3 regions of the Pseudomonas syringae pv. tomato str. DC3000 genome follow, and region 1 is predicted to be linked to each of the others. Evidence: predicted binding sites of a transcription regulator. Region 1 holds the regulator's gene; each other region holds the start of a gene.

Evidence for each region. Region 1 encodes FliA, which starts transcription of late flagellar genes. Its sites were predicted from a motif close to CTAAAGTTTNNNNNNNNNNNGCCGNTAA; they were not measured.
Region 2: the regulator FliA is predicted to act here: its motif matches at 3,389-3,416, upstream of PSPTO_RS07835 (methyl-accepting chemotaxis protein).
Region 3: the regulator FliA is predicted to act here: its motif matches at 3,195-3,222, upstream of PSPTO_RS08600 (methyl-accepting chemotaxis protein).

The regions. Positions count from the first base shown of each region.
Region 1 covers NC_004578.1:2,161,394-2,171,901, reverse strand. The annotation lists gene motD (flagellar motor protein MotD) at 1-580, opposite strand, end outside; gene PSPTO_RS10305 (flagellar motor protein) at 587-1,327, opposite strand; gene PSPTO_RS10300 (protein-glutamate methylesterase/protein-glutamine glutaminase) at 1,327-2,499, opposite strand; gene PSPTO_RS10295 (chemotaxis protein CheA) at 2,550-4,796, opposite strand; gene PSPTO_RS10290 (protein phosphatase CheZ) at 4,830-5,615, opposite strand; gene PSPTO_RS10285 (chemotaxis response regulator CheY) at 5,635-6,009, opposite strand; gene fliA (RNA polymerase sigma factor FliA) at 6,262-7,002, opposite strand; gene fleN (flagellar synthesis regulator FleN) at 6,999-7,832, opposite strand; gene flhF (flagellar biosynthesis protein FlhF) at 7,948-9,276, opposite strand; gene flhA (flagellar biosynthesis protein FlhA) at 9,288-10,508, opposite strand, start outside.
Region 2 covers NC_004578.1:1,641,075-1,651,582, reverse strand. The annotation lists gene PSPTO_RS07845 (CheR family methyltransferase) at 1-1,064, opposite strand, end outside; gene PSPTO_RS07840 (chemotaxis protein CheW) at 1,061-1,597, opposite strand; gene PSPTO_RS07835 (methyl-accepting chemotaxis protein) at 1,605-3,227, opposite strand; gene PSPTO_RS07830 (NEL-type E3 ubiquitin ligase domain-containing protein) at 3,497-9,451, shown strand; gene PSPTO_RS07825 (tellurite resistance TerB family protein) at 9,509-10,255, opposite strand.
Region 3 covers NC_004578.1:1,798,994-1,809,501, reverse strand. The annotation lists gene PSPTO_RS08625 (autotransporter serine protease) at 1-527, opposite strand, end outside; gene PSPTO_RS08600 (methyl-accepting chemotaxis protein) at 1,532-3,097, opposite strand; gene PSPTO_RS08595 (topoisomerase DNA-binding C4 zinc finger domain-containing protein) at 3,360-3,704, shown strand; gene PSPTO_RS08590 (FimV/HubP family polar landmark protein) at 3,750-5,945, opposite strand; gene PSPTO_RS08585 (MarR family transcriptional regulator) at 6,042-6,476, opposite strand; gene recQ (DNA helicase RecQ) at 6,570-8,699, opposite strand; gene PSPTO_RS08575 (UPF0149 family protein) at 8,876-9,463, shown strand; gene PSPTO_RS08570 (YbaN family protein) at 9,474-9,875, shown strand; gene PSPTO_RS08565 (hypothetical protein) at 10,050-10,283, shown strand; gene pap (polyphosphate:AMP phosphotransferase) at 10,335-10,508, opposite strand, start outside.

The sequences.
Region 1 (10,508 bases):
CCGACGACAGCTCCCAGTTGGTCGGAAACTGTGCAGTGCTGATCGGCTGGTCGTCGGTAAAGCCTTCAACATGAATCGGGTTATCGAACCGTTTGACGATGCCCGAGACCTTTTCGATGATGGTGAAGGCCTTGTCGCTGGGCATGGCATCGCCGCTGACGAACAACAGGCTGGAATTGAGCTCGATCTCGATCCACAACTCGTTGCCACGCACGGTCATCTGGTCGGACTTGATCAGATCACCAAACGCATCGCGCACATCCTGAGCAATGGTCTGCAACGGGTCATCGGAAGCCTGACCGATACCGGCATCGGTCTGCTCGCTGTCTTTGACCAAGGGCTCGGCGGGCTTGACCGACACCGGGCGCTGTTCGCCGATGGGGATCGGCTTCATGGTCCGTTCGGTGTCGTTGAACACGCCGACCAACGCTTGGGAGAGAATTTTGTACTTGCCTTCGTTGACCGAGGAGATCGAGTACATCACCACGAAAAAGGCGAACAGCAAGGTGATGAAGTCGGCGTAAGACACCAGCCAGCGTTCATGATTTTCGTGTTCTTCGGGCTGACGTCGGCGAGCCATGCGCTGTTACTCCATGAAGCCTTGCAGCTTGAGTTCGATGGAGCGCGGGTTTTCGCCCTCGGCGATGGACAGCAGGCCTTCGAGCAACATTTCGCGGTAACGCGACTGGCGATGGGCGATGCCTTTGAGCTTGTTGGCCACCGGCAGCAGAATCAGGTTGGCCATAGCGACGCCATAGATAGTGGCGACGAAAGCCACCGCAATGCCGCTGCCCAGCTGGCTGGGGTCAGCCAGATTGCCCATTACGTGAATCAGGCCCATCACGGCGCCGATGATGCCCACGGTCGGCGCATAACCGCCCATGCTTTCAAAAACCTTGGCAGCCTGGATATCGCGGGTTTCCTGAGTGATGAAATCCACTTCCAGAATGCTGCGAATCGCTGCCGGCTCGGCGCCATCGACCAACAACTGCAGGCCTTTGCGGGCGTAATTGTCGGGCTCGGAGTCTGCGACAGTTTCCAGACCGAGCAAGCCTTCCTTGCGGGCCGTCATGCTCCAGCCGATGACCCGGTCCACGCCACCGGGCAAATCGATGCGCGGCGGGAAGATGATCCAGCGGATAATTTTCATGGCGCGCATGAACGCGCTCATCGGTGACTGCAACAGCGATGCGCCAAGCGTACCGCCCAGCACGATCAGAGCTGCGGGGCCGTTGAGCAGCGCGCCGAGGTGCCCGCCTTCGAGAAAGTTACCGCCAATGATCGCGACAAACGCCAGGATCAGACCGATAAGACTCAGTACATCCATCAGAGACAGGCCTCGACCAGGTGCCGACCGATGTCATCCAGACTGTAGATCGCGTCCGCGAGCTCAGCCTTGACGATCGCCATCGGCATGCCATAGATCACGCAGCTCGCTTCATCCTGCGCCCAAACGGTACTGCCGACCTGCTTGAGCAGGCGCGCTCCTTCACGGCCATCGGCACCCATGCCGGTCAACACGACCGAGAGCACCTTGTCGCCATAGGACTTGGCGGCAGAACCAAAGGTGATGTCCACACAAGGCTTGTAATTCAGGCGCTCGTCACCCGGCAGGATTTTCACCGTACCGCGGCTGTCGACCATCATCTGCTTGCCACCTGGCGCCAGCAACGCCAGCCCCGGACGCAGCACGTCACCGTCCTCCGCTTCCTTGACGCTGATCTTGCACAGCTTGTCGAGGCGCTCGGCAAAGGCCTTGGTGAACGCTGCAGGCATGTGCTGAATCAGCACCAGCGGTGCCGGAAAATTGGCTGGCAACTGGGTCAATACCCGTTGCAATGCAACCGGGCCGCCCGTCGAGGTGCCAATGGCCACCAGCTTGTAAGCCTTGCGCTTGGCAGTGCCGGTGGTGGTCGGGTGCGCAGGCGTGTGGTGAGCATGAGCGGCCGGCGCCGCGGCGGGCGCGACAGTGCGTGAAGGCACGGCTCGGGCGGGCGCTGCTGCCGAGGGCGCAGGCGCACGACTGGACAGGGTTGATGGCGCGGGAGCAGCCGGGGCTGGCGATGCAGCGCTGGCCGAACCAATGCCGCTCGAACGACGGTTACTGCGCGAAATGCTGTTGATTTTCTCGCACAGCAGTTGCTTGACCTTCTGCGGGTTGCGCGAGATATCTTCGAAATTCTTGGGCAGGAAATCCACTGCACCGGCGTCCAGAGCATCCAGCGTCACGCGCGCACCTTCATGCGTCAGCGACGAGAACATCAATACCGGGGTGGGAATACGCTGCATGATGTGACGAACTGCGGTAATGCCATCCATCATCGGCATTTCGTAGTCCATGGTGATGACGTCAGGCTTGAGGGCCAGCGCCTGCTCGATCGCTTCCTTGCCGTTGGTGGCGGTGCCGACAACTACAATGTTGGGGTCCGAAGAAAGAATTTCCGTGACACGGCGGCGGAAAAAACCGGAATCATCCACCACCAGGACCTTGACTGCCATAAACACTCCAATAGGTGTTGCAGGCAGCCAGGCTGCCCGCAACCCCGGATTCAAATACGCCGAGCGGCGTAACGCTTGAGCATGCTGGGTACATCGAGAATCAAGGCGATGCGACCGTCACCGGTGATGGTGGCGCCCGACATGCCCGGCGTACCTTGCAGCATCTTGCCCAGCGGTTTGATGACCACTTCTTCCTGACCGACCAGTTGATCGACGACAAAGCCGATGCGCTGGGTGCCGACGGTAAGAATCACGACGTGCCCTTCTCGCTGCTCTTCGTGAGCCGCCGAACTGACCAGCCAGCGCTTGAGATAGAACAGCGGCAAGGCTTTATCACGCACGATCACCACTTCCTGGCCGTCAACAACGTTGGTAGTCGACAGGTTCAGGTGGAAGATTTCGTTGACGTTGACCAGCGGGAAGGCGAAAGCCTGGTTGCCCAGCATCACCATCAGGGTCGGCATGATCGCCAGGGTCAACGGCACCTTGATGACGATCTTCGAGCCTTGGCCCTTGGTCGAATAGATGTTGATCGAACCGTTGAGCTGGGAAATCTTGGTTTTCACCACGTCCATGCCCACACCACGGCCCGACACATCGGAAATCTCGGTCTTGGTCGAGAAGCCCGGTGCAAAGATCAGGTTATAGCAATCGGTGTCGCTCAACCGATCGGCTGCATCCTTGTCCATGACGCCGCGTTTGACCGCAATCGAGCGCAGCACGTTGGGGTCCATGCCCTTGCCGTCATCGGAAATCGACAGCAGGATATGGTCGCCTTCCTGCTCTGCCGAAAGAATCACCTTGCCGCCGCGGGACTTGCCCGAGGCTTCGCGTTCTTCCGGCGTTTCGATACCGTGGTCGACCGCGTTGCGCACCAAGTGGACCAGCGGGTCGGCAAGCGCCTCTACGAGGTTCTTGTCGAGGTCGGTTTCTTCACCGACCAGTTCCAGGTTGATCTCTTTCTTGAGCTGGCGAGCCAGGTCACGTACCAGACGCGGGAAGCGACCAAAGACTTTCTTGATCGGCTGCATGCGGGTCTTCATGACCGCGGTCTGCAGGTCCGCAGTGACCACATCCAAGTTGGAAACCGCCTTGGACATGGCTTCATCGCCACTGTTCAGACCCAGACGCACCAGACGGTTACGCACCAGTACCAGTTCGCCGACCATGTTCATGATCTCGTCCAGTCGGGCGGTATCGACACGAACCGTGGTTTCAGCTTCCGTGGCCACCGGTTTTTCGCCGGAAGGCGCAGGCGCCCGGGCAGGTGCAGGTGCAGCCGCCTTGGCAGGCTCTGCCTTGGCAACAGGTGCCGGAGCAGGCTTGGCAACCGCTGCTGGCGCAGCAGCCGGGGCCGGTGCAGACGCCTTGGCAGCGATGGCCTGAGGTTCGAACTTGCCCTTGCCGTGCAATTCGTCCAGCAGGTTTTCGAATTCGTGATCGGTGATCTCGTCAGATGCCTTCGCAGCACTCGGGGCCTTGGCGGCACCAGCGGCGGCAACCGGCGCGGCCACAGCACTGTCAAACGAGCCCTTGCCGTGCAACTGATCGAGCAACGCTTCGAACTCGTCGTCGGTTATTTCGTCGCCGGGCGCAGCCTTGCTGCTCTGGGCAGCAGGTGCAGGCGCTGGAGCAGCAGCAACATCGGCCGCAAACTTGCCCTTGCCGTGCAACTGGTCGAGCAGGGATTCGAACTCCTGATCGGTGATCTCGTCGCTGGCAGGCGCTGCAACGGCTGCTGCAACCGGAGCTGCAGGTACAGACACCGGATTTGAGCCATGCAACGAGTCGAGCAGTTGCTCGAACTCATCGTCGGTGATGTCATCGCCAGCGGCGGCTGATGCAGCTACCGGCGCGACAGCTTCGACCACCGGTTCAGGCTCGGGAGCGGCAACCTCGTCGGCAGATTGAGGCTCGGCCAGACGCGCCAGCGCCGCCAGCAGTTCCGGCGTCGCCGCAGTCACGTCAGTCCGTTCACGTACCTGGCCGAACATGCTGTTGACCGTGTCCAGAGCTTCCAGGACCACATCCATCAGTTCGGAATCAACGCGCCGCTCACCCTTGCGAAGGATGTCGAACACGTTCTCGGCGATGTGGCAGCACTCCACCAGCTCATGGAGCTGGAGGAAGCCGGCGCCGCCTTTTACAGTGTGAAAACCGCGAAAAATTGCATTGAGCAGATCAGCATCATCCGGTCGGCTTTCCAGCTCGACCAATTGTTCTGACAACTGCTCCAGAATTTCGCCGGCCTCTACCAGAAAATCCTGAAGGATCTCTTCATCGGCGCCGAAGCTCATGGGGTGCTCCCTAAAATTAACCGTCAACAGACCTTAGAAGCCGAGGCTCGATAGCAGATCGTCTACATCATCCTGTCCGGATACGACGTCTTCACGTTTATCGGCATGAATCTGCGGACCTTCACCCTTGTCGAGATGTTTTTTAGGATCTTTTTCAGCAAGGATGGATTCTTCGTCATGTTCGATGCCAGCGAAGCGATCGACATGGCTGGCCATGAGCACCAGCTTGAGCAAATTGCCCTCTACTTCGGTCACCAGTTGCGTGACGCGCTTGATCACCTGACCGGTGAGGTCCTGGTAATCCTGAGCAAGCAGAATATCGTTGAGGTGCGCGGAAACCGTATGGCTTTCCTTCTCGGTACGCGTCAGAAAACCATCGACGCGCTTGGCCAGTTCACGAAACTCTTCGGCACCGATTTCGCGACGCATGAAGCGTCCCCAGTCTTCGCTCAACGCCTTGGCGTCGGAACTCAGACCATTCATGATCGGCGTGCTTTCCTCGACCAGATCCATCGTACGGTTGGCCGCGTTCTCGGTCAGCCTGACGACGTAGGAAAGACGCTCCGTCGCGTCCGTGATCTGCGACACCTCTTCGGCCTGAGGCATATGCGGATCAATGTGGAAATTGACGATTGCACTGTGCAACTCACGCGTCAGCTTGCCCACTTCCTGATAAAGGCCGCGGTCACGGGTCTGATTGAGCTCATGGATCAGCTGCACAGCTTCGCCGAAACGGCCTTTTTCAAGGCTGGTGACGAGTTCCTGTGCGTGTCTTTTTAAGGTCGACTCAAAGTCGGCCATCGAATCATTGTTATCCATAGCGCCCTCACGGCATGCATCAGCTATTGACGCGTTCAAAGATCTTTTCGATCTTCTCTTTCAGCGCTTGAGCCGTGAATGGCTTGACTACATAACCGTTCACCCCGGCCTGGGCAGCTTCAATGATCTGCTCACGCTTGGCTTCGGCAGTAACCATCAGTACAGGAAGGCTTTTGAGACGATCGTCCGCACGGACCTGACGCAACAAGTCGATACCGGTCATGCCAGGCATGTTCCAGTCCGTCACCAGAAAGTCAAAGGCACCGCTCTGCAGCATCGGCAATGCGGTCAGACCGTCATCCGCTTCAGATGTGTTGGTAAACCCCAGATCACGCAACAGATTCTTGATGATCCGCCGCATCGTTGAGAAGTCATCAACGATGAGGATTTTCATGTTCTTGTCCAATTCGACCTCCAAGCAGTCTTTAACGCGTTCAGCACCTGAACACGCTGTTCACTCAATACTGGCACAGCACACCCCCAGCTATACGAAACGACGACGGGCTTGGCACAACGACAGTCAAGACTGCGACTAAAGCCCATCGAGACATTGCCCGACAGGCCCTTGCCTCGTCTATCCTGCTACCACGTAACGCTTTGCACAGCCGGCATGCAGACAACGCACGACAAACGTCGCGCACTGCCGTCAACGCGCTCGCCACTCCCCCAAACGCCCTCGCAAACGAGCTGCGCACTGGCTGTGTAACTGACTGACTCGAGATTCGCTGACACCAAGAACCTCTCCGATTTCCTTGAGGTTCAGCTCTTCGTCGTAGTACAGCGCCAACACCAGACGCTCGCGCTCTGGCAAATTGGCAATTGCATCGGCCAACGCTGCCTGGAAGCGCTCGTCTTCCAGGTCGCGTGATGGCTCAAGCGAACCGCTTGCGCCGTCCTCGTGCAGCCCTTCATGATCGCCGTCCTGCAGCAGGTCGTCGAAACTGAAGAGGCGGCTGCCCAAGGTGTCATTCAAAATCCCGTAATAATCATCAAGACTCAACTGGAGTTCGGCCGCAACCTCGTGATCTTTAGCGTCACGACCGGTTTTAGCTTCAATTGCGCGAATTGCGTCACTGACCATACGGGTATTGCGGTGAACCGAGCGAGGTGCCCAGTCCCCCTTGCGAACCTCATCGAGCATTGCACCACGAATGCGAATACCGGCATAGGTCTCGAAACTCGCACCCTTGGTGGAATCATACTTGGTGGAAACCTCGAGCAGGCCGATCATACCAGCCTGAATCAGATCCTCGACCTGCACACTGGCCGGCAAGCGCGCCAGCAGATGATAAGCGATACGCTTGACCAGCGGCGCATAACGCTCGATCAACTCGTACTGCGAATTACGGGAGGTTTTGCTGTACATCTGGTAGCCGCTCGCAGTCATTGCACAGGCCCCGCACTGGTCTGGTGAACGAGTCGCTCAACGAAGAACTCGAGATGACCCCGCGGGTTGGCTGGCAACGGCCAGGTATCAACCTTCTGGGCAATGGCCTTGAAAGCCAGCGCACATTTGGAACGCGGGAATGCTTCGTAGACGGCACGCTGCTTTTGTACCGCCTTGCGCACGCACTCGTCGTACGGCACGGCACCTACATATTGCAGGGCAACATCAAGAAAACGATCAGTCACTTTGGTGAGTTTGGCGAACAGGTTGCGTCCTTCCTGCGGGCTCTGGGCCATGTTGGCCAGCACCCGGAAACGGTTCATGCCGTAGTCGCGATTGAGCAGTTTGATCAGGGCGTACGCATCGGTGATCGACGTGGGCTCGTCGCACACCACCAGCAGCACTTCCTGAGCGGCGCGCACGAAGCTGACCACCGACTCGCCGATACCGGCAGCGGTATCGATCACCAGCACATCGAGGTTGTCGCCAATCTCGCTGAACGCCTGAATAAGGCCGGCATGCTGGGCCGGTGACAGGTGCACCATGCTCTGGGTGCCAGAGGCCGCAGGCACGATACGAACCCCGCCCGGCCCCTGCAACAGAACGTCGCGCAACTCACAGCGACCCTCTATCACATCGGCAAGCGTGCGTTTAGGCGTCAGCCCAAGCAGAACGTCGACATTGGCCAGGCCAAGATCGGCATCCAGCAGCATGACGCGCCGGCCAAGCTCGGCGAGGGCCAGTGATAGGTTCACTGACACGTTAGTCTTACCGACGCCACCTTTGCCACCGGTCACCGCGATAACCTGTACGGGATGCATGCTGCCCATGTTATTTCTTTACCTTGTCTTGCGTAGACCGAAACCACATCAAGGGCTGCACGTTCGCAAATGAACACCGCATGGCAGACCGTTGACGCAGGGACATTCCAAAAATATCCATCACTTAACCCACTCTCTTGCCAGGGGTGTGATAGAGGTCAGCAAACATATCCGCCATCGCTTCCTCGCTAGGCTCATCCTGCATCTGCACACTCACCGCACGACTCACCAGTTGATGACGTCGTGGAGTGTGCAGGTCATCAGGAATACGTGGACCGTCCGTGAGGTAGGCCACCGGTAACTCGTGACTGATCGCCAGGCTCAGGACTTCGCCCAGGCTGGCTGTTTCATCAAGCTTGGTCAGAATGCATCCGGCCAGGCCACACCGTTTGTAACTGTGATACGCAGCGGTCAGCACCTGCTTCTGGCTGGTCGTCGCCAGCACCAGGTAGTTACGTGATTTGATGCCGCGCCCTGCCAGGCTTTCAAGCTGCATGCGCAGCGCAGGATCACTGGCCTGCAGCCCGGCGGTATCGATCAGCACCACGCGCTTGCGCAGCAAAGGCTCCAGCGCCTGAACCAGCGACTGGCCCGGATCGACATGGGTGACCGGCACGTTGAGGATGCGCCCAAGAGTCTTGAGCTGTTCCTGCGCGCCGATGCGGAAACTGTCCATACTGACCAGGGCGATATTCTGCGGGCCGTACTTCAACACATAACGTGCCGCCAGTTTGGCCAGAGTGGTGGTCTTGCCCATACCGGCAGGACCGACCATGGCAATCACTCCGCCCTCTTCCAGCGGCTCGATGTCCGGTACAGCAATCATGCGGGCCAGATGGGCCAGCAACATGCGCCAGGCCTGACGAGGCTCGTCGATGTCCGGGATCATCGACAGCAGATCGCGAGACAGCGGGCCGGACAGGCCGACGCGTTGCAGACGGCGCCACAGGTTGGCCTGCTGCGGACGGCTGCCTTGTAGCTGGTTCCAGGCAAGGGAGCCGAGCTGGACTTCCAGCAGCTCGCGCAGGCCGTTCAATTCAGAGCGCATCGAGTCAAAGGCACGCTGACCGCCAGCAGGCTCTGCAGCCGGTGCGGGAGCGTAGGCAAACGGGCGTGGCGGCTCTTCGAGCGTCGGTTCGATATGCGTGTCGGCAGCACTGACCGGCTTGCCGGAAAACAGCTGAAGGTTGATCGACGCATCGCTGTCGCTACGGTTGTTCAGTTCGGCCTGAGCGGAGACGATGCGCGACTGAGTCTTGCGCAGCTCGTCTTCGAGTTCCATATTCGGCACACGCGGCGCCAGGGCAGACAGCTTGTAATCCAGAGCGGCAGTCAGCTCTACGCCACCGGCAATGCGCCGGTTACCGATGATGGCCGCCTCGGCGCCCAGCTCATCGCGAACCAGTTTCATGGCTTGACGCATATCGGCGGCGAAAAATCGCTTAACTTGCATGACTCACTACCTCAGCCGTTCGGCCCGACAGTCGCTACGATGGTTACTTGCTTGTTGTCCGGTATTTCCTGGTACGCCAGAACATGCATGTTCGGTACAGCCAATCGTCCAAATCGTGACAGCATCGCCCGGACAGGACCTGCTACCAGAAGAATGACCGGCAACCCTTGCATCTCCTGACGCTGGGCCGCTTCAATCAACGAACGCTGGAGCTTTTCAGCCATGCTCGGTTCAAGCAGAACGCCTTCTTCCTGACCCTGACCAGCCTTCTGCAAACTATTGAGCAATATCTGTTCCAACCTTGGTTCCAGAGTGATAACAGGCAGCTCCGGCTCAACGCCTACAATGCTTTGGACGATTGCGCGACTCAGACCGACACGCACGGCGGCCACCAGAGCGGCGGTATCTTGACTCTTCCCGGCGTTGTTGGCGATAGCCTCTGCAATGCTGCGAATATCCCGCACAGGTACGTGCTCGGCCAGCAACGCCTGCAGCACGTTGAGCAGCGACGACAGGGACAGCACGCCAGGCACCAGCTCTTCAGCGAGCTTGGGCGAGCTTTTGGACAGCAATTGCATCAATTGCTGGACTTCTTCGTGACCGATCAGCTCGTGAGAGTGCTTGTAGAGAATCTGGTTCAAGTGGGTTGCCACTACCGTACTGGCGTCTACCACGGTGTAACCGAGTGACTGCGCCTGACTGCGCTGGCTGATTTCGATCCAGACGGCTTCCAGGCCAAACGCCGGGTCTCTGGCGGTGATGCCATTCAGCGTGCCGAACACCTGACCGGGGTTGATCGCCAGTTCGCGATCCGGATAGATCTCGGCTTCGGCGAGGATCACCCCCATCAGCGTCAGACGGTAAGCGCTGGGTGCCAGATCGAGGTTGTCGCGGATGTGTACGGTGGGCATCAGAAAGCCAAGTTCCTGTGACAGTTTCTTGCGCACACCCTTGATCCGCGCCAGCAGTTGACCACCCTGATTGCGGTCCACCAGCGGAATCAGACGGTAACCCACTTCCAGGCCGATGATATCGATCGGGGTTACGTCATCCCAGCCCAGCTCCTTGGAGTCCTGAACGCGAGTCGGCGACGGCAGCAGGTCCTGCTGACGCTGCACTTCGGCCAGCGCCTCGACCTTCACCTGATTGTCTTTCTTCCACAGCAGGTATGCGCCACCTGCGGCCACCAGACCAAGGCTGATAAAGGAGAAGTGCGGCATGCCTGGCACCAG
Region 2 (10,508 bases), 520 kb from region 1:
ACCGGCTCATGCTGCTGCAGGTAGCGCTCGCAGGCGGCTCGCGCTTCGGCGCTTTTGCCTTCGTTGGCCAGGCCGGCAATGGTGTCGAGCAGCGCCGAGACCTCGCTATTGCCAGCCGCGGCGGCCGGTTTGGCGAGGGGCGCAAAAGCTGCTGACGTTCGTGCGGCAGGTCGTGGCGTGGGTGCTGGCGATCTGGCGGGTGCCTCAACGACTGGACGCGGGGCAATCGGCGCTGCGGCCTGCACCTGCGCCGGGGCGGCTGCTTCGGCGGGTGCGTGACGGAAGGCGAATGACTGCGCAATACCAATCGAGCGCATGCCAATGCCCGCCAGCAGGTTGCCCTCGGCCGGACCGATGAACAGCAGGCCGTCTTCACGGGTCAGTTGCTTGAGGACCTGAAACACGCGTTGCTGGGTCGGCCGGTCGAAATAGATGACCAGGTTGCGGCAGAACACGATGTCATACGGCACCTGCGAGGCCAGCTTCGGATCAAGCAGGTTGCCAGGCTGAAAATTCACGCAGGCACGAATTTCATCGGCAACTTCAAAGCCGTCGGTGATGGCGCTGAAAAAACGCTCGCGGTAACTGAGGTCGCTGCCGCGAAACGAGTTTTTGCCGTAAATGCCATGCACGGCCTTGGCAATGGAAACAGGGCTGATATCGACCGCATCGACCTTGAACTGCCGGGCATCGACCCCCGCATCGAACAACGCCATGGCGATGGAGTAAGGCTCCTCGCCGGTCGAGCACGGCAGACTGAGAATGCGCAGCGGGCGCACGCCGGCAAGGCTTGCGATGCGCTCACGGGCGAGCATGCCCAATGTCACGAAAGATTCAGGGTAACGAAAAAACCAGGTCTCGGGCACGATCACTGCTTCGATCAGCGCCTGCTGCTCTTGCGGCGACGAGATCAGCAGGTGCCAATAGTCGTCACTGTCAGCGCAGTTGGCCGCCTTCGCGCGCTGGCGCAAGGCGCGCTCGATGATCGCCTCGCCGACCGAGGTCACGTCCAGGCCGATGCGGTCCTTGAGGAAGCTGAAAAAGCGCGAGTCATCGGCTTTCATGACGCGTCCTCAAGCAGGTCGAGGTCGATTGGTGGCACCGGGTACAGCAACTCGCGAACCGGCTCGCTCAACAACTCCTGAACGTGAATCCATTGCAGCAGGCCCTGTTCGTCCTCGCGAACCGGCCCCAGATAAGGCGACAGTCGATTGTCCAGCCCGTATGCCTTGAACTGCGCGACCGGGCAGCGCAGGGTTTCGGTCGCCTGTTCGAGGATCAGCCCGAGCAACTGCGCCGGATGCGCATCATCATACCGATAGTGCACCAGCACCATACGTGTGCTGGTGCGCAAGCGCGCGGGCTGACCGGAGTTAAGCGCGCTGATGTCAATGACCGGCACGATCTCGCCGCGATGGGCGAAGATCCCCGCCACCCAGTGCGGAGCCCGGGCAATCGCCTTGAGCTTCACACGCGGCAGGATTTCAGCGATCTCGGTCGCGTCCAGTGCATAGCGGTCTTCGCCGATACAGAACAGCAGGAAGAGTTTGCTTGCAGTCAGTGGCGTGCCGTTGCGCCTCGGCGATTGTTCCGTCATGGGTGTGTCAGACCTTGAAACGCGACACGCCACCGCGCAGCCCGACCGCTACCTGACTCAACTCGTCAATGGCGAAGCTGGCTTGACGCAGTGAGTCGACGGTCTGGCTGCTGGCATCGGCCAGTTGCACCAGCGCCTGATTGATCTGCTCGGCGCCCGTGGCCTGCGCCTGCATCCCTTCATTGACCATCAGCACGCGCGGTGCCAGGGCCTGAACCTGATGAATGATCTGCGACAACTGTTCGCCGACCTGAGTGACCTCGAACATGCCGCGGCGCACTTCTTCGGAGAACTTGTCCATGCCCATCACGCCTGCGGACACCGCTGACTGGATCTCACGCACCATCTGCTCGATGTCGTAGGTGGCGACAGCGGTCTGGTCGGCCAGACGGCGCACCTCGGTGGCCACCACGGCAAAACCGCGACCGTATTCACCGGCTTTCTCGGCCTCGATGGCCGCGTTCAACGACAGCAGATTGGTCTGGTCGGCCACCTTGACGATGGTGACGACCACCTGATTGATGTTACCGGCCTTCTCGTTGAGGATCGCCAGTTTGGCGTTGACCAGATTGGCCGCGCCCATCACCTGATGCATGGTGTCTTCCATACGCGCCAGGCCCTGCTGGCCGGAACCGGCGAGCACCGAGGCCTGATCGGCCGCCGAGGTAACTTCGGTCATGGTGCGTACCAGGTCCCGCGAAGTGGCGGCAATTTCCCGCGAAGTTGCGCCGATCTCGGTGGTGGTTGCGGCGGTCTCGGTGGCCGTGGCCTGTTGTTGACGGGACGTCGCGGCGATTTCGGTAACTGACGTGGTGACCTGTACCGACGAACGCTGCGCCTGGGCGACCAGCGTGGTGAGGTCGGTCATCATGTCGTTGAAGCCGGTCTCGACCGCATTGAACTCGTCCTTGCGGGACAGGTTCAAGCGCGTGCTCAGGTCGCCGGTACGCATGATGTCGAGGATCCGCACGATCAGTTGCATCGGTGCCATGATCGAACGCATCAGCAGCAGACCGCAGGCCGCAGCCGCCAGCACGGCGACCAGCAGCGACAGGATCATGCTGATCTTGGCAGCCAGTACGGCGTTGACAATGTTGGCGGTAGCCTGATCAGCCAGCTGTTTATTGGCCACGATGAGCTCATTGAGCTGTTTGCGGCCGGCGAGCCAGACCGGGTTTACATCGCTATAGAACTCGGCGCGTGCGCCAGCGTAGTCGCCTCGATCATACTTGGAGTGAACCTCGGCAAGCATGCGCGAATAAGCCTCGCGGCGCTTCTCGAAAATTGCGAAGCCGTCTCGGTCTTCATCAGTGAAGATAGACTTCTTGTAGCCATCCATCTGTGCCTGCAGGTTTTCGTCAAAGCTCTGAAACTGGTCTTTTTCCTGCTTGGTCAGCGGACGCCCCTGCCCTTCGGCAATCAGCTCCAGCGTGCGGATGTAACTTTCACCCCACGCGCTGCGCACCAGCGTGCTGTAGTAAACACCGGGCAACGCATCGAGACGGACATCTTCCTCGCTGGACTCGATGGACAACAGTCGTGAATACGACACAACCACCATCAGCAGCATGATTGCGATGATGACGGCAAAACTCGCCAGAATCCGTTGGCGCAAGGTCCAGTTCTTCACAGTCAGCCCTCAAGAGTTCAACGACGGCGTCGGGCCGTGTTCAAGAAGCGGACCGACGAACGGTCCAAGCGGCGTGAGTATAGCCCAGCCATTGGCAGGCAAGCGGTCCATACACAGATGAACATCATGCGCCTGCCGATAACCGAGCCTCACTGCCCTTTTTGTCGGCCAGCGCCAACACTACTTGAGCGCCCATACATAGTTACCACTTGCAGGCCGGATCACAAACGTAAGCTTTGTCGACTATTCATTCATGACAAGGCAGTCCAATGCTAGATCCATCCCTGGCGGGCATTGCTCCAGCAAACCCGCACGTGCAACTTATAGAAGACCACTCGCCTGACTGGCTGCTTGAGGCAGAACCCGCCACTCATGCGGCCTTGCGCAAGGCGTCCGCTGTCGCGCCGCAATGGCTGGCCAACGCACGCGAGTCCAGCCCCGAACAGGGCGCGGCATTGCAACGCCTGTACGCCGAACACCGCGAGAACGAACAAAAGGTCCGCCCGACGCTCGATCGTCTGTCCACGCTTGAAGACTTTGCCAGGCCCTTGCTGACGGCAGCCATCAACGAGCGCTTCGGCGTAGACGTGGATGTTGACAAGACCTGGCTGTTCCATGCGGGCCGGGCAACGGTCGACCAGTCGTTCATTTCGGCCTCCAAAGACCCGCTGGCCCAAGCCAGCATCGCCCTGAGGGCCGCCACCCAGAGCCTGCTCAAGGCGGCGTTGCAAAATTTCGAGGCCTGGGAAACAGCAAACGGCGCGATGGACTCGGACTCCGGCATCAAGGCCGCGGTGTTTTCCGCATATGAAATCATCGGTACGCAGATGACCGGCAAGTCGGTACCGATCTCCCCCACCGGGTTTGCAGCGCTGTGCCGTGAACTGGACCTGGGCGGCAAGTATCAGACGCACCTCGAATCCGCATTCAGTACGCCTGCGACACTAGGAGAAACGGCCGACAGGATCCGAGACAACTTCATACAACTGGAGTCGTCATCCATCAGGCTTCAGTTACAAATAGCCACGTTGAAGGGGCTGATCAGCCAGCCGCTACATGACGCGGTACTGGACATTGTTGCGGGCAAGCGCAACGTTCAACTCGATAACCTGCCCGTGAAGTGCAGCGTGCTGCGCTTATGGGATGTCGAACTGACCGGCATTGTGGTGTTTGGCAAAGATCGCGAGGTGGCCACTCAGGTGGAAAAAATCGTCGTTTATATACCCGACGATCCCATTGCGCCGCTGAAAGAATATGACTCGGCTGAAGCATTCCTGAGTTCATTGCGCGACCGGATGTTCGTTGACGGGTACCTGAACTTCTTCCAGCGTTTCATTCCGGCGCGACACCGAAGTACGCTGTATGGAAAATTGCTTGAACGCCTGCACCCCAAGGTCAAGAAAGGCGGTTTCTTCGAGGGCCAGTGGTTAGAACAGGAAGCAGACCGAAACGCCCGGCTGGACCTGAGAGAAACCCCGCTCGGCGGCGTGTTGCTCGACAACCTGCACGATCGCAAGCTTGCCGCCCTGCGCGACGACGCATTGTTCCACGGCGTGCCCACTGCGTCAGAGGACCAAAAGACCTTCGATGAGCGTGTGCAGTATTTCAAGGACACTGCATTCAATGTGCTGAATATCGCAGCCTTCGTCGTCCCCGGGCTGGGCGAAGTCATGCTGGCCGTGACAGCCGCGCAACTGATCCACGAAGTGTATGACGGCGCACAAAGCTGGGCGCATGGCGAACGACAGCAGGCCTTTGCCTACCTGTTCGATGTAGTAGAGAACATCGCATTGATGTCAGCCCTGGGCGCAGCCGTGGCCAGTGGTTCGGGCATTCCAGCCGTGCAGGTGCCTGAGTTCGTCAGCAGTCTGCAGGCGGTGGAGCTGCCGGACGGCGCGACGCGGCTTTGGAAACCGGACCTGTCACCGTTCGCCCATGACATCGTGCTGCCGAAGGGTTTGCAGCCCGATGAACTGGGCCTCTACCACTGGCAAGGCAAACAGTGGCTGCCTGTCGACGGGCAGACCTATTCGGTCAAACCGGCGGCAACCGACGGCGATTATCTGATCGAGCACCCTACCCGGACCAACAGCTATCAGCCGGCCTTGCGGCATAACGGCGCGGGAGCCTGGTTGCATGAACTTGATCGGCCACTGGAGATGGAGGGCCTGACCCTGTTTCGGCGGCTTGGGTACTCCAGGGACGCGTTTTCCGATGTCACGGCGCGACGCATCCTGCGCGTCAGTGACACAACCGAATCAGTCATGCGCCGCGCACTCCATGAGCAACAACCCGCGCCTGCCCTGCTGGAAGACACTGCACGCCGGTTCAGGCTGGATCAGCAAATCGATCGCGTCATCGAACAGATGGAAGCCGGTGACATCCACGCGGACGCCTCCCTCCAGCTGGATTTGCTGAGTCAGGAACCCGCCTGGCCCGGCAATCGTGCGCTGGTGCTGGTGGATGGCGACGGCAACACCCTCGGTACATTTCCACCGGCACGCCAGGCTACTCCCGATAACGTTCTGCGCATTCGTGCCGACCAGCCGGACGCGCTGCGCCAGGCGCTTGAAGGCTTAAGCAATAACGAGATCAGAACCCTGCTCGATGAAGAGTTCGGCGCAGGCCAGCTCGGCATGTCGCCCAGGTTGACCACGCTGCGGACCCGCCTGGTTGCCAGCGCCCGAAGGAGCAGAGCCTGGCTGTTTGAATCCCGTTACCGCACACTGAAAATCGGCGATGTGGACGGCACTCCAACCCTCCAGAAAGCCTTTGGCGGGCTGCCTCCCATGGTTGCGCAAGAGCTTGCCAGCCACGCATTGCCTGCGGAACGGGTTCAGCTTGTAAAAGATCACCGCGTACCGTTGCGAATGGCCGAGGAAGCCACTGTTTATCTGCAAAAGACACGTTTGGCACGTGCCTACGAAGGGCTTTACCTGACGTCGGTTTCCAGCGCCGATAGCGAGTGTCTTGCCCTTCACAGCCTTGAGGCCCTGCCGCAATGGCCAGCACAGGTCCGACTGGAAGTCCGCAATCGTTATTTCAGCGGTGCATTGATCGACAGCATCGGCCCGCAGGACGCTCCGATTCGCAAAGTGCTGATCAGCGATGGCAGCCGTTATGAAGTCCGTGACGCTGACGATCAGCACCTGCATGGCCTGGACGACCTCTATGCGTCCGTACTCCACGCCTTGCCGGATGCCCAGCGCAGCCAGTTGGGTTTTCCCCATGCAGGTCAGGGGCAGGACCTGAAGAGACTGGTTCAGGAAAATCCTTTATCCCGTCAGAAACTCGCACCCTTGCTGAAAATGCAGGCTATCAAGCCTGGCTCCAGATCGCCCATGCGCCTGGCCGACGGCCGCCTGGGTTACCCGTTGAGCGGACGCGGCAGGATCGACTGGTACACGACCGACGAAAGCCTGCTGGACAAGATCCGCACGCTGGAGCTGGAAGATGCCTTCCCGGAAGACATTCTCAACCGCCTGCGCCACACCGGCTGGGACAACAGGGCCATCGATGATCGACTCAACACGCTGCTGGGCGAACAGCTGGATCTGCGTGCAAGCCTTATCGTCTGGACCGATGAAGTCACCACATTTCTACAGATGAGCCAGGCACATGTGGACAGTCGAGAGCGCATCAGTGAGGCCATCTGGAGCCACTGGCGCCTCAACAATCTGCCCGAGATCGGGCGTACGTTCGAGCCGCTGCGTTTGCAGTACGTGTCCCTGACAGATTTCCCCCGACACTTGCCGGACTTTGTCTATAACCGCGTCACCGCGTTGCACCTGGAAAACATCTCGATTGAAACCCGAGTACGTCCCGGTGTTGAGAGCACAACGCCTGCCGAGCCGAATCTGCCCCGGCAATTGACCAACACGTTCGAGCTGGGGCATTTCCTGCGACGCTTCCCGCAGGCGCAATCACTGAACCTGGTCAGTGAGCCCAGCGCAGGGCTCGACCCTGAAACCTCGACATTCATCAACCTGCCCCAGCAAATATCCAGCGTGCTGCCACAGCTCACCGAGCTGGGGCTGATCAATCAGGGCATCTTTCTCGATCAGCCGCAGATGAGTCACTTTCGCGATATGCCTGCTCTTAGAACGCTGGACCTCAGCGGCAATCGTCTGGTCAGCCTGTTGCCTATGGACCTTGGCTGGCTGCGTCTCGATCGACTGGTGCTTGAGCGGGTCGGTATGTACCGTTGGCCTTCATGGCTGACTGACATGATCCCGAGCAATATTCGTGAGCTTTCGGTGGCTCACAATAACCTGACCGAACTGCCTGGCTGGATTCTCGACAACCCGCCCAGCCTGGAACATCAGACGCTGATCGACTTGCGCGGTAACAGTCTGTCCCGGCACACCGCAATACAGGCGCGCATCAACGAGGCAGTTTCCGGCCGCGCCTTCAGGTTTGTCATGGACACCCCGCTCGCGGTGCAGGCCGCGGTGAACATGCAACTGCAGCAGGGCGCCGAGTTGGTAGTGGCGCTTGATCAGTGGACAAATGCGTCAAGCTCACTGGCGATACCGAGCGAGCAGACAATAGCGGCGCGACGCCAGATCGGTTTGCTGCTGATTGATCACTGGCGCACGTTCAGCCTGGGGCATATCCATACGCCGCTGCGCCTGGTCGATATTGCCCTGGCGGATTTTCCCCGACAGTTGCCGGACTTCTTCTGTCGTCAGGTGCGCTACCTGCACCTGAGCAGAGTCACCGGAACAGCGTCTGACCTCGACCAGTTGCTGCGGCGCATGACTGATCTGAATTCGCTGGAAATGAGCGGCCATGTGATACCGCTGACCCGGCTGCCGGAAGCGCTGCTGGAACTTCGCGCACTGCGTTCGTTGTGCCTCAACGATCAGGGCCTGCTTCTCGAGCAACAACACATCGATTTTTTCAGCCGTATTCCGACGCTTGAACGGCTGGAACTCGATGGCAATCGGATAGGTGCCATTACCGACCTCTCCAGCCTCAACTACACCGCCCTCAACTGGCTGTCGCTGAACAATGTCGGGCTGAGCGAATGGCCAACCTGGATCGATGAAATGATTCCGTCGCCCCTGAAAACGCTTCTGCTGGAGGGCAATCTGATCACTGACTTGCCGGAAAACATTCTCGCCAATCCCGCTAGCCAGCATTCGCACACGGAAATAAGCCTGCTGAACAACCCGCTTTCCGAAGCAACCATGCGCAGTGCGCAGATGTCGGAGCGTTACGGACGTGCCTTCACCTTCGACATGGACCTACCGCCCGAACTCAGCGGCATGGACTGGACAGAAAGCCGTGACTCCGACGGGTCAATATCGGATTACATGCCTTCCGACGAGAGCCGCTCTTCCACCCCGGAGCCCGTTACTGTCGAGCCTTGGCTGGAAGAATCGCACCCCATGAGCGCAGAGCGCCTCCAGATCTGGGAGCAACTGGAAGCCGGTGAACACACACGCAATCTTCTGGAGCTGATCGATTCACTGCGTCTCAGCGCCGATTACCGCAACATGGCCAGTCGATCAGCATTACGAGAGCGTGTCTGGACAGTGCTCGCCACCGCGAATCAGGACCCACAGTTGTGCATGACCCTCAACGCTATTGCCGAAGAGCCGCTCAGGCTGTTTCACGATAACGCTACCTGCTCGGACGGCATCGTTCTGGAGTTCAATCAGATGGAGGTGCTGATCTTCACTCGCCAGTCCTTGCAAAACGTCGTTACCGAGCAGCGCGGTGCAACGCTTTATCAGTTGGCTGTCCGGCTTTATAGGTTATCCGAGCTGGACGCGGCTGCTCGCGAACAGGCTGGAGACAGAGACGAGGCCGAAGTCCGCCTGGCGTATCGCGTGCACTGGGCAAGTGCACTGAACCTGCCCGTGCCGCCGGAGCACATGCTGTTCGAGGTCCACGCGCGTATTCGACCGGGGGAACTCGACACTGCCCTGCTTCGCGTGCGGACCGGCGAACAGGGCGAGCCGTTCCTGAGTTTTGCGGCGCAACAGGATTTCTGGGTCAGTTATTTGCGGGAAATTCATGCAGGCCGTTTTGAGGCACTTGAACGCGTCTATCGAACCGACCTGACCCGACTTACCGACGAATTCGAGCGACGTAATATCAGCCTCGACAACCCGGAATACGAAAATCGAATTCAAGAGTTCGAAGCCCGGTTCAAGCAGCAACAGGCCACGCTCATCCGTGAGCTGACCAATGCCGAGGGGCTGGAACACCCTTGACCTGGCATTGTCTCGATAACACGAGAACTGTCCGCAAGCCGATCAGGTACCTGCAGATCACTCGGTGTCTCTGACCTGCCCCTCCAGTTCGGCCTTGAGGCCCGGATCCAGTTTCAATTGGCGCGCCAGCTCATCGAGATAGGCGCGCTCCATGAAATGCTCGTCATCAACCAGCATCACGCTGGCGATGTACATTTCCGCTGCCATTTCAGGCGTGGTCGCAGCGCGGGCCACTTCTGCAGGGTCCAGCGGTTTGTTCAGTTCGGCCTGAAGCCAGTGCTGAAGCGCTTGGTCGTTATTGAGCTTGCTGAACTCGCCCTCGATCAACGCACGCTCGCGCTCATCGACGTGACCGTCAGCTTTGGCTGCAGCAACAAGCGCTCGCAGAATGGCCTGGCTATGCTGCTCGGCTTCAGCCTCGGGCAAGCGGTCGATGGTCTGCGGTTCGCGCTGACCGGTCAGCCCCTGACTGGCCTGCCAGTTGTTGTACGCTTTGTAGGCCAGTACACCCAACGCTGCCAGGCCACCATACGTCAGCACTTTGCCGCCCATGCCACGCGAGCGTTTGCCGCGCAGCAGGCCCATGGCGCCTGCGGCCAGCGCACCACCTCCTGCGCCAGACAACAAGCCACCCAGCCCGCCCGAAGAAGACCCTTTGCCTTTATTGCCGCCGAGCAAGCTGCCCAGACCATTGATCAATGAATCGCTGCCCGACGATTGCTTGCCGGATTTGCCGTTGCTCTTGTCCTGCAGCATGCTTTGGCCAGACTTGAGCAACTGATCGAGTAAACCACGCGTATTCACAGAGAGCCTCCTACAAGGTTAGTCAGATAAGTCATTGACCCGCAGGTTAAAGAGAAGTGACCTGTCGTCCCCTAACAGTATGCTTCCGAATGTTACAGACCCACGTAACGCCCGCTCATCTCCTTGTCCGTCATATCGATAAAACGTGTGCAACCGGCGCCAGTGAAACAGGGTCAATACAAGTATTCGCAGAGTTACCAACAGAACTCACCCGCATAGATGGTTTGGCCAGGTAAGCACAGTCATATGAATG
Region 3 (10,508 bases), 360 kb from region 1:
TTGAAATACTGCGGGTCCGGGTTGGGGCCGAACAGGAAGCTGTCGTTCTGATTGGTGTTACCAACGTAGATTTGCGCGTTGTACGCCACGCCATGCATCTCCACGCCATCGCGCGCCGCGCCCATGGTGCCGGTGACGTGCGTTCCGTGGGTGTCGTTGTTGGGGTTGATCGCGCCGGTGACGCTGAACGGTGTGCCGTTGACGTAAGTGCCCGTGGCGGTTACTGCCTGAAAGCGGGACGGGCTGGCTTCTGGGTGAGACGGATCGAAACCCGAGTCCAGCGCACCGATCTTGACCCCTGCGCCCGTCATGCCAGCAGCGTAGGCCTGATCAGCCTGAATGCGGCCCAGGCCCCAGTCACTTTGGAACTCTGCTGAACGCCAACTGGCCGCATCACCCAACTTTCCCTGCTCGACATAATCAGCGTAGGCCGAACAGCCGAAAGTAAAAGACAGCGCGCACAGTGCGCCAGTTGCTACGGTTTTTGAAGAATAACGGGCAGCACTCACACACTTCGACTTTTGCATCCCTGCACACCTGCTAATGGTCGGCTCCTGATTGAGCGCAGCCAAAACATAGTCCGCAGTTACATACTTGGCAACCGTTTTATTTCAGTTTTGATACAGAGTGACGGGTATTCACGAGCGCCATCTTTGGGTATTTAATCCAGTGATATCTGCATGAATTTATTGAACTTATTTGGTCTATTAACGCAATCCACTCAAATCGATAGTGGCTATTTAATTGTACGCAAATGTATTCGGGCGCTGATTAAAACTTTCAAGGTCAACACTAACTTGATGGGCGACGATGGAATTGTCGGACAATATAAATTATTTATTAAAACTGTTATGCCTTGTCGCACAGCAAGGAATAGGCATTAAGGTAATTAGTGACACAAGTTAACTAAAGTAATAAGAGGACGCAGAGCGTCCGGAACGGCATGCGACGCGGAGCGGCGCACGATAGTTAACATCAATCATCGCTCCCTACGCTCCAGCGTGGCAATGCAGTTCGCGACGTTCTGCGTCGCAAAAGAGGACGCAGAGCGTCCGGAACGGCATGCGACGCGGAGCGGCGCAAGATAGTTGAGATCAATCATCGTTCCCTATGCTCCAGCGTGGGAATGCAGTTCGCGACGCTCTGCGTCGCAAAAGAGGACGCAGAGCGTCCGGAACGGCGTGCGACGCGGAGCGGCGCACGATAGTTGACATCAATCATCGTTCCCTACGCTCCAGCGTGGGATTGCAGTTCGCGACGCTCTGCGTCGCAATAAGAGGACGCAGAGCGTCCGGAAAGGGCATGCGACGCAGAGCATCGCACGATAGTTGACATCAATCATCGTTCCCTACGCTCCAGCGTGGGAATGCAGTTCGCGACGTTCTGCGTCGCAATAAGAGGACGCTGAGCGTCCGGAAAGGCATGCGACGCAGAGCATCGCACGATAGTTGACATCAATCATCGTTCCCTACGCTCCAGCGTGGGAATGCAGTTCGCGACGCTCTGCGTCGCACGATAGTGGTTGTTGAAATTACCGGCTGAAGCGCTCTGCCAGGCTGTGCAGGTATTGCGCCATTTCTTCCAGTTCGGTGCTGATCTGCGAGCCTTGCTGTGCCTGGCCGGCGCTTTGGTCGCAGAGTTGGGCGATGCGGGTGATTTGCTGGCTGATGTTTTCCGCGACGTGGCTTTGCTCTTCCGACGCCGAGGCCATTTGCTGGCTCATGCCCGTGATGCGCGTTACCGATTGGCTGATACCGTCCAGGGCTTTCTGCACGGCTTCGACACTGGCGACGCTTTCCTTGGAGATCTGCTCGCCTTTGTTGGCAGTCAGGACCGCACGGGCGGCGCCGTCGCGCAGGGAGGTGATGATTTGCTGGATCTGTTCGGTCGAGGTCTGGGTGCGTGAAGCCAGCGAACGAACTTCGTCGGCGACCACCGCAAAACCACGCCCTTGCTCACCGGCACGCGCCGCTTCGATGGCGGCGTTGAGCGCCAACAGGTTGGTTTGCTGGGCAATCGAGGTAATCACATCGACCACGCTGCCAATCGACTGCGTGGCATCGGCCAGTTCGCCCACGGCCTGACCGATGTCAGTAACCGAGTTGGCCATGTGCCGAATCGCCAACAGGCTGTCATCAGCCAGACCACGCCCCTGCTGCGCCAGCTTGTCGGCTTCTTCGGCAGCATGGGCAGTGCTCTGTACGTTGTGCGTCACTTCCTGAATGGTCGCCGCCATCTGGTTGATCGCCGTGGCCGACTGATCGGCCTCGCTGCGTTGCTGATCAAGCGACTCGGCCTGGCGCAGCGACAATTGCGCCGACCGACCGGCATGCTGGCGCACGCTCTCGCCAGTATCGGCCAGGCGCGTCAGGGCCGTTTGCAGGCGGGCTTCTTCGCTGAGCATGGCCAGATCGAGCTGCGCCTGCGGGCCACGGTTGTCGCTGTAGGTCAGCGCAACCAGTGAACTGGTGAACGCTTTGGGGTGTTCTTCAAGGGTGCTGCGAATGCTGCGGCGCTGGCGCATTTCCAGAAAGCCGCCCAGCACAACCATCACGATCGGAATCATGATGATCGAAGGCAGATCGTCCAGCAGGTAGACGCCGGCAGCCAGTGCCAGGGCGCAGAGGATCATCGGCAGTTGGCGAACCAGGTGATAGGCAGCGGTGCTGGTCGCCGAGACCGACGATTTACCGGCACGCAGCCGTGCATACAAGGCATCGGCGCGGCGCACTTGATCGCGGGTCGGCAGCGAGCGCATCGATTCGTAGCCGACGATCCGACCGTTTTCGTAGACAGCAGTGACGTAGGCGCTGACCCAATAATAATCGCCCTGTTTGGAGCGGTTCTTGACCACGCCCATCCAGGGTTTGCCCTGTTTTATGGTTTCCCACATATGAGCAAAGACCGCGGCGGGCATGTCCGGGTGGCGCACCAGGTTGTGCGGCTGGCCGATCAGCTCTTCGCGGGTGAAGCCACTCAACGTGACGAAGGCGTCGTTGCAATAGGTGATCTGGCTGTTGAGGTCGGTGGTGGAGATGAGGCGTTCAGATGCCGGAAAAGTCCGTTCAGTCTGGGTGATAGGCATGTTGACGCGCATTGAAAATCCACTCCCTGATAATACTCGATAGTCCGGGTAATCCCTGAAGGTTTAGCACAGTCGTTCAAAGTGGCAACCAACAGCCCGAGTGCAGAGTTTATCGCCCGCGCAGGGTCGGTCTTTAGCGGTGTCCGGGAATTAGCGTCATCGGCAGGTAACATTGAGGTACGCGTCACAGTGCAGGTGCGCGTCGACGGTTTGCTTCATGCCGCAGATGCCTGCACCATGCCGACCTTTAGCGAACACGGCTTCGAGCATTCCAATGGCAGGTCATACACCCTCAGCGCTGAAAGCCCTGATCAGCCAATTGCGCAGGCTGTTGAGCCGGGTTGCCGGTTCGACATCGAATCAGGAAAGGCCTTCGGCAGCGCCCGAGACACTATCATCCGAACCCACGCAACCTGCCAAAAGCAGCCCCGCCAAGCGCACGAAAAAGCCGCGCAAGCCCGCAGCTACAAAGCCACAGCCCAAGCCCGTCGTACCCGCCTGCCCGCACTGCAAGAAGCCGATGGTGATCAAGGTCGCCCGCACCGGCCAGAATGCCGGAGAGTTCTGGGGGTGCGCGGGGTATCCGAAATGCCGGGGGATTCGGCCGATCTTTCGTTAGGCGTCAGACCGGGCCAGGCCCCCCTCAATACTCGAAAACGCTGAATCAGCTGATGCCCGCCAACAGCTCGCGCGCCATGCGCCGATGCTCTTCGTCGGACTCGTCAATCACCTGTTGCAGGATTTCACGAGCCGACTCCAAGTCGCCCTCCTCGATCAGTACCTGAGCCTGATTGATCTGGCTGAGCGGCGGCTCTTCAAGATCCAGCAGGTCGAAATCCCCGTCATCGTTCATGAAGCTGTCGAGAAACTCGTCGCTCAGATCGTCGGCAGCGGCGGGTGCAACCACTTCGATTGGCTCGATCGGCTCAATGCCATCCGGCTCGGAGAAATCACTGAGAAATTGCTCATCCGACAGCTCGAAGACTTCCGGCAATCGAGTCAGGTCCGAAGAAAAGCCGGGGTCGACTTCAGCGGGCGCAGGCGCTGTCACGGTCTCTGGCTTGCTGCGCGGCGGCGGCGTGTCAAACGGATCGACCAGATCCCAGTCGGCGTCCATCGACAGGTCATCCAGGTTCAGCTGGAATTCATCGGTTTGCTGCGGGTTGAGGGACGCGGCGGCTGTTTCGTCCAGTTGCGCCGGGGGCTCAGGCTCCAGGTCCGGTTGCAGGTAGGCAGCTGGCTCTGGTTCGGCTTTGTCGAAAGACAGCGTGGACGCTGCTACGACCGCAGCAGCGGGGAGGAACGCAGCAGGGGCCGCCTCCGCCGCTTTGAGTTGTGGAAAGCGATCGCGAATGTCCTGAATGGTCTGCGGATCGACGCCGTGCTCAAGCGCTGAGCGCTCTTCGCGAACAAAGCCGCTGCCATCGCCCTGCTCGGCCAGTAACTCCAGCAACCTGATGCGAATGTCGCCGCGCTCCGGCTGGGTTTCCAGGGCGCTGCGCAGAATGCCCATTGCCTCGCTGAATCGCCCGTAGGCAATGTAAATGCTGACACCGTCCAGCGCATCGGGCACAGCGCCAGCCGGACGTTGCGGCGTCGCAGCCTTGACCAGCGTCGATGGCGATGCCTGGGCGGCAGGCTGCGGCGCAACGGCGGGCACCTCGAACACAGGGAGCATGGCGGCCTGGGCAGGCTTGATCAGCGGGTCATCCTGCGCAACGACAGGGGCCGTGGCATGACGACGCTGACGGCGTTTCGAGTAGGCATACACCAGCAACAGAAGCACCAGCGCCAGTATCGCGAGCAGTATTGGCAAGCTCACGAGAGGCTCGCTGCTCGATGCAACGGTCACCGCCGGCTGAGCCGGGGCCGCGGGCGGCGTGGCGGGTGCGGCAGGTCGGGCCGCGGACTGCGCCAGGGCAAGGTCGCTGCGCAACGCAGTGATCTGCTTGTCCTTGCCAATCATCTGCTCTTGCAGTTCCTGGGTCTGGGTCTTGAGCGCTTCCAGAGACTGCGCCAACTGCTGGTTTTCGATAGCAGCCGCCGACAGCTGCTCGGCGGTGCGCTGCAACTCGGCAGGCGGCGCTACAACTGCGCTTGCAGCGGGGGCTGTGGCAGCGGCGGGCATTACGGCGGAATCAGGCAGTAACAGGTCCTGACCGACTTTAAGCGCGGAACCTGCCCCTGCAGCAAATACCTGCGGGTTGAGCGCGCGAATGGCTTCGGCCATCTGGCTGGCCGATACTTTCCCGCCCGGCCCTTGCAGGCGGCTGGCGATGCCATTCAGCGTGTCGCCACTGGCGACCGTGTAATGTTTGCCTTGCAGCGCTGCCGGTGGCGCGACCGGCATGCGCGATTCCTGCGCAGCATTCAGCGAACGCTGCTGATTGCGGCTGCGCGTGGCAGCGAGCCCTTGCGGTGACGTGGCAGGGTCGAGCAGCACGGTGTATTCATGCAGCAGATCGCCGTTCGGGCGCGCCAACTGGACGAGGAAACTCAGGTAAGGTTCGGTGACCGGCTTGTTGGAAACCACCCTGATCACGCCACTGTTACCGCGCAGCACGGGGGTGAAACGAAGGTCATTGAGGAAGAACACCCGTTCGATGCCTGCCTTGGCGAAGGCTTCGGGCGATGCGAGCCTGGCAATAACGTCCTCATTGCTGAGACCGCCGGTCTCCAGCAACTCGATTTCAGCATTCAGCGGCTGGTTGAGCGCCGAGTGCAGCTTCATTTCGCCCAGCCCCAGCGCGGACGCCATCGTTGAACAGCTCAGCAACGCTGCCGCAATGGCGCCCTTGCAAAACAACTCGCGCGCCATACGGCCTGCACCTTCGACAGCAGCCAGAGAACTCTTGAGCATGCAAACCCTTATTGAAACCACAGCAGGCTTCTCACGTTAATCAGATGGACTTGAGTATCCGTTGCACGATTATGGTTGAGAACCCGCCGCTTCGTCTCAGGATCTTTCGAGATTGGCCAGAATCTGCGAGTGCACGCGCATGCTGACTCGCAAATCGTCCTCGCTGACCCCCTCCAACAGCTCGATGCGCAGGACATTGGCGATGGTTTCGATCTTTTCGATGAGGGGCAAGGCGGTGTCGCTGAGCAGAATCTTTTTCGCCCGGCGATCCTCGACCACTGCCTGGCGCTGAACCAGGCCCTGTTTTTCAAGGCTGTCGAGCAGACGCGCCAGGGTGGGGCCTTCTACTCCCACACTCTGCGCCAGCTCGCGCTGGGTGGGCGACTCGGTGAAACGGGCGAGGTGCAACAGTACCAGCCAGCGCGCCTGAGAAAGGCCGAGATCAGCCAGCCGACGATCCAGCTCGGCGCGCCAGCCCCGGGTGAGGTGTCCGAGTTGCATCCCGAAACGATGTTCGTCAGTCAATGGCATAAGGTAACTCGTGATTCAAACTAATTATTAGCGAGCTAAGCATGGTCCTTATGATCAGGCAAGCATGGGGCGGTGACGTTTCGTCGCACGCCGTTATACCTCAAATTCAGATTGCAGCGCCGCACGTACGCAATACAGCACGCCCTCCGGCACGCGACCGGCAAATTGCTCGGCAATCGCCGAGACCGGCGGCAGCTCACCTTCGCCGTCGAGAAAGGCATCCTGCACCTCGCCCAACAGGTCTTCCGGCAAATCGAGCGCCTGCTCGATGGACAACTGCTGCTTGCCGATGGCCTCGGCCAACAGGGTGTAGACATTCTTTTCCGAGCACTGCAACTGGCCGGCGATCTGTGTCGGGGTCATGCCCGCACGCGCCAGGCTGATCAGCTCATGGCGAATGTCGGCAACCACTTGCGGCGCCTCGGTCTTGCCGCTGAGCACTTCAAGGAAAGCCTCGCCGTAACGCTCCAGTTTGCGCGCACCCACGCCACTCACTTTGGCCATCTCGGCCATCGAACCCGGTTTGCTGCGCAGCATTTCCAGCAGGGTCGAGTCCGGGAAAATGACATAAGGCGGCACGCCGTGCTCTTCGGCCAGCTTGCGGCGCAGGGCACGCAGGGCTTCCCACTGCTCGCGCTCTTCGCCACGCACCAGTTGGCTGGCCGGGCTGCCGGAGCTGCTTCTTGAAGTTGTTTGTGGTTTGAGGTCGCGGCGCAGTTCCAGCGAAACCTCGCCACGCAGCAACGGGCGGCAGGTGTCGCTCAGGCGCAGGCCGCCGTAGCCTTCAAGGTCGATGTCGGCGAGGCCGCGCGCGACCAGTTGGCGGAACAGCGAACGCCACTCGGCTTCGGTGCGCGCCTTGCCGACACCGAACACCGACAGGTGCTGATGACCGAAGCTTTGGACCTTGTCGTTGGATTTGCCGAGCAGTACATCGACCAGATGACCGACGCCATAGCGCTGACCGGTGCGGTAGATGGCCGACAACGCCTGACGCGCGGGCTCGGTGGCGTCCCAGGTTTGCACGCCATCGACACAGTTGTCGCAATGCCCGCAGGGGTTGGGCATGTCTTCGTCGAAATAGGCCAGCAGGGTCTGACGGCGGCAGCGGGTTTCTTCGCAAAGGGCCAGCATGGCATCGAGCTTGTGCTGCTCCAGGCGCTTGTGGCGCTCGTCGCCTTCGGAGTTCTGCAACATCTGCTTGAGCATCAGCACGTCTTGCAGGCCGTAGGCCATCCATGCATCGGCGGGCAAGCCGTCGCGCCCTGCCCGGCCGGTTTCCTGATAGTAGGCTTCCAGCGATTTGGGCAGGTCCATGTGCGCAACGAAGCGCACGTTGGGTTTGTCGATGCCCATGCCGAACGCGATGGTCGCGACCATGATCAGGCCTTCCTCGTTAAGGAAGCGTTTCTGGTTGGCGGCGCGGGTTTCCGATGGCAAGCCGGCGTGATACGGCAACGCGGGATAACCGTTTTCACTGAGGAACACAGCCACTTCATCGACTTTCTTGCGCGACAGGCAGTAGACGATACCGGCATCGCTGCGCCGCTCGGACAGGAACGCCAGGAGCTGTTTGCGCGGCTGTTCCTTGGGCACGATGCGGTAAAAGATGTTTGGCCGGTCGAAGCTGGACAAGAAGCGTTCGGCGTTCTGCAGGTGCAGGCGCGTGACGATTTCTTCACGGGTACGCTTGTCTGCCGTGGCGGTCAGGGCGATGCGCGGCACATCCGGAAACAGTTCGGCCAATTGCCCCAATTGCAGGTATTCAGGGCGGAAGTCATGCCCCCATTGCGACACGCAATGCGCTTCGTCGATGGCAAACAGGGCGATTTTCAGGTTTTGCAGGAATGACAGCATGCGCGGCTGAACCAGGCGCTCCGGGGCGAGGTAAAGCATTTTCACTTCGCCCAGACGGATACGGTTGGCCAGTTCGCGCTGTTGCTCGGCATTGAGAGTGGAATTGAGCGCTGCGGCAGAAACGCCCAGCTCATCGAGGGTGGCAACCTGATCGTCCATCAGCGCGATAAGCGGCGAAACGACCACGCAGAGACCGTCCCGCAACAGCCCGGGCACCTGAAAACACAGGGACTTGCCGCCACCGGTCGGCATCAGCACAAGTGCATCGCCGCCGTTGGCTACACGCTCAATAATGGCACCCTGGCGACCACGAAAGCTGTCGTAACCAAAGATGTCTTTAAGTACGCGTTGTGCCTGCTCAAGCATAAAAACCCCGGAATATCCTGCTGCACTGCAAAACGCAGGAGTATACCCGAGCGCTCGGGAGCATTGGATGGCTCGGACATCAGCGGTCGAAATTAACTGCAATTGGCCTGCGCGCTGGCGCCACGGACGCTCAAGGCCTAGAATCCAGCATCGTTTATTTTCAAGGTAGCGCTTCCATGTCCTTCGCTGAGCAATTAACCCGCCTGCAAGTCTTCCTCGATGCAGATGAACTGCACGAAGAAGCACTGGACTACGTGGCCGCGCACGGCTACCTGACCGCCTTGTCCATCTGTGCCGAAGACGTGCCGGAGCGCGAGTGGATCGACGCGCTGTTCTCCGAGCCGCCACAGTATTCCGACATAGCACAACAAACCGAGGTCGAAGCGACACTGGTTGCACTCAAGGCGCACATTGCCCGCCAACTGGCATCGGACGAAGAGTTCGAACTGCCCTGCGACCTGGACCTGGGCGACGACCCGGATGATTCGGACTTGCGCGGCTGGTGCATCGGCTTCATGGAAGGCGTGTTCCTGCGTGAGAACGCCTGGTTCGAAAGCGCCGAAGAAGAAGTCAGCGAAATGCTCCTGCCGATCATGGTCGGTTCGGGGCTGTTCGACGAGCAACCTGAATTCGCCGACATCGCTCAGGACGCCAACCTGATGGACGACATGATCGTGCAGATCCCTGAAGCACTGACGGCCCTGTACCTGCTGTGCCAGGCGCCGGACGAAAAACCGGCGATCCTCAAACCCCGCCACCACTGAGTCAGCGCCTATGGCGCAAGACCCACCGCGCACCAGCCGTCACGGGTGGGTGCGCTACCTGCTCATGGCCGTTGGCTGGTTGAGCGTGGCATTGGGCGTCATCGGGATATTCCTGCCGGTGCTGCCCACCACGCCCTTTCTGCTGCTGGCCGCCGCCTGCTTCGCCCGCAGCTCTGCGCGCTTCTACCACTGGCTGATCAACCATCGGCAACTTGGCCCGTGGATTGGTGACTACCTCGAAGGCAACGGCATCCCGCTCAAGGGCAAGGTGTACGCAGTCGGCATGATGTGGCTGAGCATCGGCCTGTCGTGCTATCTGGTGCCCTCCAACTGGGCTCGCGGGTTCATGCTGACCAGCGCCGTGCTGGTGACGATTTACATCATCCGGCAAAAAACGCTGCAAAAGCGTTGAACGCAACAGCCGTGTATCCCCCCTGAAAGACCGTTTTTTCTGGCATAGCGCCTATGCGAAAACCGTCTGAGGTCGCGCAGAAACTCGCTTAGGCTTCAGTGAAACGCCTCGAACGGATTGAGGCGGATGATTGGCCATCCATCGGCTGCCGAAGCTGTTTTCAGGGAGAACAACATGCGAGATCTGAACCCTCTTTACAGCGCTGTCCTGCAAGCCGTGGAGCAGATGGCCCCTGCCGGACAGGCGCCAACACTGAAGGACATCGCGCCTGACGGGCATGCGACGCAGACGCGACACTACACCGAATCGCAATCACGCCTGCATCGACTGCTGAACGGCGACTTCAAGCCAACGACTGAAACAGCAGATGAAGACTCGATTGCAGAGCCTGCGCATGAACGGCATTGACCGTTCACGCTGCGCGCAATCAGACAGCGAGCCGAAGGCCCCTGAAAGCGATCACTTCTTCTTGTCTCTGGCAAAGGCTTTTTCCAGCGCCTCGTTGATGGTGCGCAACACCTTGACCCTGGCCCAGCGCTTATCATTGGCTTCGATCAGTGTCCACGGTGCAATCTCGGTGCTGGTGCGGTCCACCATGTCGCCGACAGCCTGACGATAATCGGGCCATTTCTT